Regions from separate parts of the Microbacterium sp. PRC9 genome, predicted to be linked through region 2. Evidence: riboswitches for the same ligand, from Rfam matches in the RefSeq annotation. Region 2 holds a riboswitch; the other holds the start of a gene.
What was found. A riboswitch is a leader RNA that binds a small molecule or an ion and turns the genes downstream of it on or off. The one in region 2 is predicted to bind thiamine pyrophosphate.

Region 1 (4,249 bases), on a different contig from region 2:
ACCTGAAGGCGCCGGCGCCGCCGGGCCACCCGCGCCACCGCCGGCAGCGTCGTGACGGGCGATGTACTTCACGCGGATGCCGAGCACGGCCAGAATCGCCTGACGCAGGTCTTCGCTGGGGCCCTTGCCCGCGGCGAGCTGCTTGAACTTCGCGACGTCGCTCTGGCTCGAGAACGCGAGGGTGAGCACGTCGTCGTCGAGCGCCACGGTGCGGGCGCCCGAAGCGAGCATCCACGACGAGCGGCTCACGTTCTCGAGCTGCGCGAGAACCTGCGGCCAGGCCTGCTGGAGGCGGTCGAGCGTGACCGGGCCGGCAGGGACGGGAGGCGCAGCCACGGGCGCAGACTCGGCAGGCTGCGCGGCCGGAGCCGGCGCCGCCGCCACTGCGGGCGCAGCAGCAGCGGCCGCGGGCGCGGCAGCAGCGGCAGCAGCGGCTGCAGGCGCGGGCGCTGCAGGTGCAGGTGCTGTCGCTGCGGGAGCTGTCGCTGCGGGAGCTGTCGCGGCGGGGGCCAGTGCAGCCGCCATCGCCGGCGCGGCGACGGGAGCGGCGCCGGCGCCGCGCGCCAGCACGCGGGCGACCATCAGCTCGAGCTGCAGGCGCGGCGAGGTGGCGCCGGTCATGTCGTCGAGGGTCGCGATGACGAGGTCGGCGATATGCGACAGCCGCGACGGACCGAATGCGTCGGCCTGGCGCTGCATGCGCGCGAGGTCTTCGGCCGAGATGCCCCGCAGCACCGCCCCGGCGCCCTGGCCGGTCGCGGACACCACGATGAGGTCGCGCAGGCGCTCGAGCAGGTCGTCGACGAAGCGACGCGGGTCCTGTCCGGTCTGCACCACGCGGTCGACCGCGGCGAAGGCGGCCGAGGCGTCGGAGGCGGCGAACGCGTCGATCACCTCGTCGAGCAGTTCGGCGTGGGTGTAGCCCAGCAGCGCGACGGCGCGGGCGTAGGTGACCTTGGCGTCTTCCGAGCCGGCGATCAGCTGGTCGAGCAGCGACAGGGTGTCTCGGGGCGATCCGCCGCCCGCGCGCACGACGAGCGGCAGGACCCCCTGCTCGACGTTCACGCCCTCCTGGGCGCACAGCTGCTCGACGTACTCGAGCATCGCGGCCGGGGGCACGAGTCGGAACGGGTAGTGGTGGGTGCGCGACCGGATCGTGCCGATGACCTTCTCGGGCTCGGTCGTCGCGAAGATGAACTTCACGTGGTCGGGCGGCTCTTCGACGAGCTTGAGCAGGGCGTTGAAGCCCTGCGGGGTGACCATGTGCGCCTCGTCGAGGATGAAGATCTTGAAGCGGTCGCGGGCGGGCGCGAACACCGCGCGCTCGCGCAGGTCTCGGGCGTCGTCGACGCCGTTGTGGCTGGCCGCGTCGATCTCGACGACGTCGAGCGAACCGCCGCCGCCACGGCCGAGCTCGACGCAGCTGTCGCACGTGCCGCACGGCGTGTCCGTCGGCCCCTGCGCGCAGTTGAGGCAGCGGGCGAGAATGCGCGCCGACGTGGTCTTTCCGCACCCGCGGGGTCCCGAGAACAGATACGCATGACCGACCCGGTCGCCGCGCAGCGCGGTCATGAGCGGCTCGGTGACCTGCGACTGCCCGATCATCTCGCCGAACGACTCGGGCCGGTAGCGGCGGTAGAGGGCGGTGGTCACTCCCCCAGCCTACGGTGTGGGGCCGACACTGCGGCAGGCTCGGCGCATCGCATCGCGTCCGCAGCTCGACGGGCCCGGCGACCGGGACCGGACGCGCACGGTGCACGCCGAGGACACACGGCGATGACCCGTCGGGATCCCCTGCTAGATTGCTCAGCAGTGACACGGGGTGCCCGCACGGCGGGCTGAGAACACACCCGTCGAACCTGATCTCGATCATGCGAGCGAAGGGATGTCGCGATGAACGCGCGCACCGAAGCACACCTGTCCGCCCTCTCCCCCGCCGCCGCGCTGACGGCGCTGCGGGAGACCTCGCCCCTGGTGCAGTGCATCACCAACGCGGTGGTGACGAACTACACCGCGAACGCGCTCCTGGCGGTGGGCGCCGCCCCCGCGATGTGCGACATCCCAGGCGAGGCCGGGCTCTTCGCCGGCGTCGCCGACGGCGTGCTCGTGAACCTGGGCACCCCCACCGCCGAGCAGCGCGACGCCGCCCGCGAGGCCGTGCGCGCTGGAACCCCGTGGGTGCTCGACCCCGTCGCGGTGGGAGTGCTGCCCGTACGCACGGCTCTCGCCGCCGAACTGCTCGAGCACCGTCCCGCCATCGTCCGCGGCAACGCCTCCGAGATCCTGGCTGTGGCCGGCGAGGGCGGCGGCGGTCGCGGCGTCGACGCGACGGACGGGACGGATGCTGCGGCCGGCGCCGCGCGGTCGCTCGCGCTGCGCACCGGCGGCGTGGTGGCCGTCTCGGGCCCGGTCGACCTCGTGACCGACGGCGAGCGGGTGGTCCGCGTCCATGGCGGGGATGCGCTGCTCACGCGCGTCACCGGCGGCGGCTGTTCGCTCGGCGCGGTGATGGCCGCGCTCCTCGGCGTGTGCGCTCCGTTCGAAGCGGCGGTGGCGGCATCCGTCCTGTACGCGGCCGCGTCGGAGCGGGCCGCCGCGCGCGCGGAGGGACCGGGCACGTTCGCCGTGGCGTTCCTCGACGCGCTCGACGCCGTGGCCGCGGAGCCGGCCGAGCTCGACGCGCGCGTCGCCGACGTGCTGGCGATCCGATGAGCGGGCTCGGCGCCCGCCTCGCGCTGCACCTCGTGACCGACGGCCGCCTGCCGTTCGACCGGCTGCTCGACGTGGTCGACGCTGCGGCGGGCGCGGGGGTCGACGTCGTGCAGCTGCGGGCGAAGTCGGTGACGGCTCGTGAGCTCATGCGCCAGGCGCGAGCCCTCTCGGACGTCATCGATCGCCGCTGCCTGCTCCTCGTCAACGACCGCGTCGACGTGGCCGTCGCCGCCCGGGATGCCGGTGCCCGCGTCGACGGCGTCCACCTGGGACAGAGCGACCTCCCGCCCGAGACGGCACGGCGGCTGCTCGGGGCGCACGCCGTGATCGGATGGACCGCGAACTCCGCGGAGCACCGGGCCGCCGCACATCTGCGCCGCTCCGGCACGATCGACTACCTCGGCGTCGGCGTCATCCGGCCGACGTCGACGAAGCCCGACCACCCGCCGGCGCTCGGCGTCGAGGGCTTCGCCGCGTTCGCCGCGGGCACCGACCTGCCGTGCGTCGCGATCGGAGGAGTCGTCGAGTCGGATGTCGCGGCGCTCCGCGATGCCGGAGCCGCGGGCATCGCGGTCGTGTCCGCGATCTGCGGCGCGGACGACCCGGCGGCGGCGGCCCGCGCGCTGCGGGACGCGGCCGATGCGCCCTCGCTCGAGGGGGTCGCGCGGTGACCGGCACGTCGTTCGCCGCTGCCGCACCGACGCCGGTTCGCGCGGTGGCGATCCCGCGGGTGCTGAGCATCGCCGGCACCGACCCGACCGGCGGCGCCGGTGTGCAGGCGGATCTCAAATCGATCGGCGCGCTCGGCGGCTACGGCATGGCTGTCGTCACCGCGCTCGTGGCACAGAACACCCGCGGAGTGCGCGAGGTGCACGTGCCGCCGACGAAGTTCCTCGTCGCGCAGCTGGATGCCGTGTCGGACGACGTCGAGATCGACGCGGTCAAGATCGGCATGCTGCAGTCGGCGGAGATCATCGGCACGGTTCGGCGGTGGCTCGGACGCGTGCGCCCGCCGATCGTGGTGCTCGACCCGGTGATGGTGGCGACGAGCGGCGACCGGCTGCTCGACCCCGCGGCCGAGGAGGCGCTCCGTGAGCTCGCCCGCGACGTCGATCTCGTGACCCCGAACCTCGCGGAGCTCGCGGTTCTCACCGGCCGCGCCCGCGCGACCTCGTGGGCGCAGGCCGTCGACGACGCGCAGACCCTCGCCCGCGACACCGGCACGACGGTGCTGCTGAAGGGCGGGCACCTCGACGGCGCCGAGTGCCCGGATGCGATCGTGGCGGCCGACGGCGCCGTGCACGAGGTCGGCGGCGCACGCGTCGAGACGCGTCACACCCACGGCACCGGCTGCTCGCTCTCGTCCGCGATGGCGACGCTCCGCGCGGGCGGCGCGACCTGGCCCGAGGCGCTTCGGCGCGCGAAGACGTGGCTGACCGGCGCGCTCGCCCACGCCGACGCACTGCGGGTGGGCGAGGGCAACGGTCCGATCGACCACTTCCACGAACTGCGGGGCGCAGCATCCATCGTCCCCGCA
Region 2 (4,249 bases):
CGTCGACATCATCCAGTTGCGGGACAAGTCTCTGGAGGGTGGCGAGCAGCTCGACCTGTTGGGCGTCCTCGCGGATGCGGCCGCCCGTCACGGCCGGCTCTGGTCCGTCAACGATCGCGCCGACATCGCGCACGTCACCGGCGCCCCCGTGCTGCACCTCGGTCAGAAGGACCTTCCCGCCCGTCTTGCCCGCAGGGTCGTCGGACCGCGCGTGCTCGTCGGCATGTCCACCCACACCCCCGAGCAGGTCGACGCCGCCGCCGGCGCGGACGATCTCGACTACTTCTGCGTCGGGCCGGTCTGGGCGACCCCGACCAAGCCCGGGCGCGCCGCCGTCGGGACCGGGCTCGTCCGCCATGCCACGAGCATCTCCACGGCACGTCCGTGGTTCGCGATCGGCGGTATCGACCTGTCGAACATCGAGGAGGTCGTGGCGGCCGGCGCCGAGCGGGTGGTCGTCGTCCGGGCGATCACCGAGGCGGACGACCCCGCCGACAGCGCGAGGCGGCTGCGAGCAGCCCTCCCCGCGGCTGTCACGGTGGGGCTCGTCTGAGCTCTCCCCGCGTCCGGCGGCCCTCTGGTCGTTCGAGTGAGCCATGCGCAGTGCCTAAGGCTGGCGTAGCGCGGGCGTCGGCACGTAGACCGTCCCGCCGGATTCCCTGAACTGCGCGGACTTCTGCGCCATCCCGGTCGTGCGCGTGGACTCGGCGACGAGGCCGAACTGGTCGCGGATGTCTTGCGAGATCCGCATCGAGCAGAACTTCGGACCGCACATCGAGCAGAAGTGCGCGGTCTTCGCCGGCTCGGCCGGCAGCGTCTCGTCGTGGAACTGCTCCGCCGTCACCGGGTCCAGCGACAGCGCGAACTGGTCGCGCCACCGGAACTCGAACCGCGCCTTCGACAGGGCGTCGTCCCGCAGTCGGGCACCGGGATGCCCCTTCGCCAGGTCGGCGGCGTGCGCGGCGATCTTGTACGTGATGACGCCGGTCTTCACGTCGTCACGGTTGGGCAGTCCCAGGTGCTCCTTGGGGGTGACGTAGCAGAGCATCGCGGTGCCGTAGCGGGCGATCTCCGTCGCCCCGATCGCCGACGTGATGTGGTCGTAGCCGGGCGCGACATCCGTCACCAGCGGTCCCAGCGTGTAGAACGGCGCACCGTCGCACAGCTCCTGCTGCCGCTCCACGTTCTCCCGCACCAGATGGAACGGCACGTGCCCGGGTCCCTCGACCATCACCTGCACGTCGTACTCCCAGGCCCGCTTCGTCAGCTCGGCGAGCGTGTCCAGCTCGGCGAACTGCGCGGCATCGTTGGCGTCGGCGATCGACCCCGGCCGCAGCCCGTCACCGAGCGAGAACGCGACGTCGTATCGGGCGAAGATCTCGCAGAGCTCATCGAAGTGGGTGTAGAGGAAGTTCTCCTGGTGGTGGGCCAGGCACCAGCCGGCGATGATCGACCCACCCCGTGAGACGATTCCCGTCACCCGGTCGGCTGTCAGCGGCACGTACCGCAGCAGCACTCCGGCGTGGACGGTCATGTAGTCCACACCCTGCTCGCACTGCTCGATGACCGTGTCGCGGTACACCTCCCACGTGAGCGCCGACGCGTCGCCATTCACCTTCTCCAGCGCCTGGTAGATCGGCACCGTGCCGATGGGCACCGGCGAGTTGCGGACGATCCACTCGCGCGTCGTGTGGATGTCGTCGCCGGTCGACAGGTCCATGACGGTGTCGGCGCCCCACGTGGTCGCCCACTGCAGCTTGGACACCTCCTCGGCGATCGAACTGGTGACGGCAGAGTTGCCGATGTTGGCATTGATCTTCACCAGGAACGCCTTGCCGATGATCATCGGCTCCGACTCGGGGTGGTTCACGTTGCTGGGGATGATGGCGCGCCCGGCGGCGACCTCGGCGCGCACCAGCTCCACGTCGCAATCCTCCCGCAGCGCGACGAACCTCATCTCCGGCGTGATCATCCCGCTGCGGGCGTAGTGCATCTGCGTGATCGTGCGCCCCGGCTTGGCACGCCGCGCGGCCCGCTTCTCACCCTTCCATTCCGCGGATGCTGCGCCCCGGCGCACCGCGGAACGCCCATCGTCCTGCAGATCCCGGTCGCGACCGTCGTAGCACTCGGTGTCCTCGCGTGCGGAGATCCACTGCTCCCGCAACGGCGGGAGCCCGCGCACCGGATCGCTGCCCGGACCCTGGGTGCGGTACACCGTCACCGGCGCGTTGACCGACCCGTCAGGAGACGGCTCCAGCGCGATCCGGTCCACCGGGACCCGGATGTCGTGTTCACCGTCGTGCAGATGCGCGAGAACGCGCGATGAATGGACGGACTCCATGGAGGCGACTCCTACTTCCTTCGCCGGCATTACCCGGACAGGTTCGAACGGTCGCAGGCCGCGTCAGCCCGATCTCAGCCCTTGCGAGGGCACCCGTGTGGATAGCGCCACGCTACCGCATCCGCCCCAGGCGATCGGACGGAGCCCGGCGCACACAGTCCCGGCGTCGCGCGGTCAGCCGTGGCCGCGGCGCAGCTGCAGTCCCCCGACGAGGAGCTCGACGCCGAACACGAACTCGGCATCCGATGCCTCGTCCTGCCGCGGTTCGTCGATCCCGGTTACCTGGACACCCAGGTCGCGGTACTGCTGCCGTTGCTGCTCGTGCAGGACATGACCGAGCACGAAATGGAGCAGGACCGCGGTCGCCCGCTGAACGGATTCATCGTCGAACCCGCCGGCGGCGATCGCCGCAGCGAGGCGGTGCTGCGCGGCCCGGGACCCCAGGCCGAGGGCGAACGTGCTCGCCACCAGTTCGGCACCGTCCCGGTGAGCGAGCAGCGCGGCGCGAAGCGCGAACGCTTCCGCGCGGACGCGGGCGGCCCACTCCGGATCCGCCGATCCGGAGTCCACCTCTGCGACGATCCGGTCGGAGAGTTCCGCCAGCAGACTCTGCTTGTTCGGGAAGTGCCAGTACAGGGCGCTCGGCTGCACCTCCAGCGCGGCCGCGAGGCGACGCATCGTCAGGTCGGGCAGGCCGTACTCGTCGAGGATCCGCATCGCGGTGCGTGCGACCTCGTCGCGGGTGTGACCCCGACCTGCTCTCGCCGACCCCATCACAGCACTCTACTGAACAGCGTTATAGTGAACAGCGTTCAAGTGAACACCGTTCAGGACCACTGTATCCATCGAAGGGACCTCGTCCGATGGCCACTCCCCCCGCATCTTCGCTCGCCCCGCAGACAGGCGTTCACGCGCTCGACGCGACCGCGCTGGCCCGCGTCGCGGTGTTCGCCGCGATCATCGCCGTACTCGGACTGCCGGGCGGCTTCACGATCCTCGGCGCGGTGCCGATCACGGCGCAGACGCTGGGCGTCATGCTCGCAGGCGCCATCCTCGGCCCGTGGCTGGGCGCGCTGTCGGTCACCGTCCTGCTCGGCCTCGTCGCGGTCGGGATGCCGCTGCTCGCGGGTGGACGCGGCGGCATCGGCGTCTTCTTCGGCCCGTCCGCCGGATACCTGCTCGGGTGGGTCGCCGGGGCCATCGTGATCGGACTCATCGTTCACGCCGGCGGCCGCAAGCCCACGACCTGGCGCACGCTGCTCGGCGTCGTGGTCGGCGGCATCCTCGTCGTGTACGCGCTCGGCATCCCGGTGCAGAGCCTGGTGACGCGGCTGCCGCTGGCCGAGACGGCGCTGATGAGCCTGGTGTTCGTGCCCGGCGATCTGGTGAAGGCGGTGCTGGCGACGGCAATCGTGGTGACGCTCGTGCGGGCATACCCGCGCGCGTTCCGCCGGGCGTGGACGACGAAGCCCGCCGACATCGATCCCGCACCCGTGTCGTGATCGTCCCGCTCGCCGGCGACGCGGCCGACCTGCTCGAGCGCGTGCGGGCGACGCGCGAAGCCGGCGACATCCCGCTCGTGGGCGATCCGCGCTGGCCGCGTGCCCAATGGGATGCGGTGATCGCCGCGGCTGCCGAAGCGGGCTCTCCCGACGGCATCGCCTGGGCGACGCAGACGTCGGGCAGCGCGGGTCGACCGCGGATCGTGCTGCGCACCGCCTCCTCGTGGGAGGACTCCTTCGGCGCCGTGTCGAGGCTGCTCGCCGTCGGCCTCGATGACGTGGTCGCGCTGCCGTCGCCGCCCGTGTCCTCGCTCACGATGTTCTCGGTCGCGCACGCGCTTGCCGGCGGCCCGCGTCCGCTGCTGGGCGCCGCCGTCGGCCCGGATGCCACGTGTCTGCACTGCAC

Region 1: linked by a shared signal. The riboswitch ahead of thiM (hydroxyethylthiazole kinase) and the one ahead of thiC (phosphomethylpyrimidine synthase ThiC) in region 2 are both predicted to bind thiamine pyrophosphate.

What each region holds. Positions count from the first base shown of each region.
Region 1 covers NZ_JAUZUR010000002.1:253,527-257,775, reverse strand. The annotation lists gene Q9R33_RS04800 (DNA polymerase III subunit gamma and tau) at 1-1,653, opposite strand, end outside; TPP riboswitch at 1,809-1,903, shown strand; gene thiM (hydroxyethylthiazole kinase) at 1,894-2,712, shown strand; gene thiE (thiamine phosphate synthase) at 2,709-3,383, shown strand; gene thiD (bifunctional hydroxymethylpyrimidine kinase/phosphomethylpyrimidine kinase) at 3,380-4,249, shown strand, end outside.
Region 2 covers NZ_JAUZUR010000003.1:177,737-181,985, forward strand. The annotation lists gene thiE (thiamine phosphate synthase) at 1-553, shown strand, start outside; gene thiC (phosphomethylpyrimidine synthase ThiC) at 608-2,341, opposite strand; TPP riboswitch at 2,340-2,448, opposite strand; gene Q9R33_RS07780 (TetR/AcrR family transcriptional regulator C-terminal domain-containing protein) at 2,516-3,115, opposite strand; gene Q9R33_RS07785 (biotin transporter BioY) at 3,205-3,843, shown strand; gene Q9R33_RS07790 (class I adenylate-forming enzyme family protein) at 3,840-4,249, shown strand, end outside.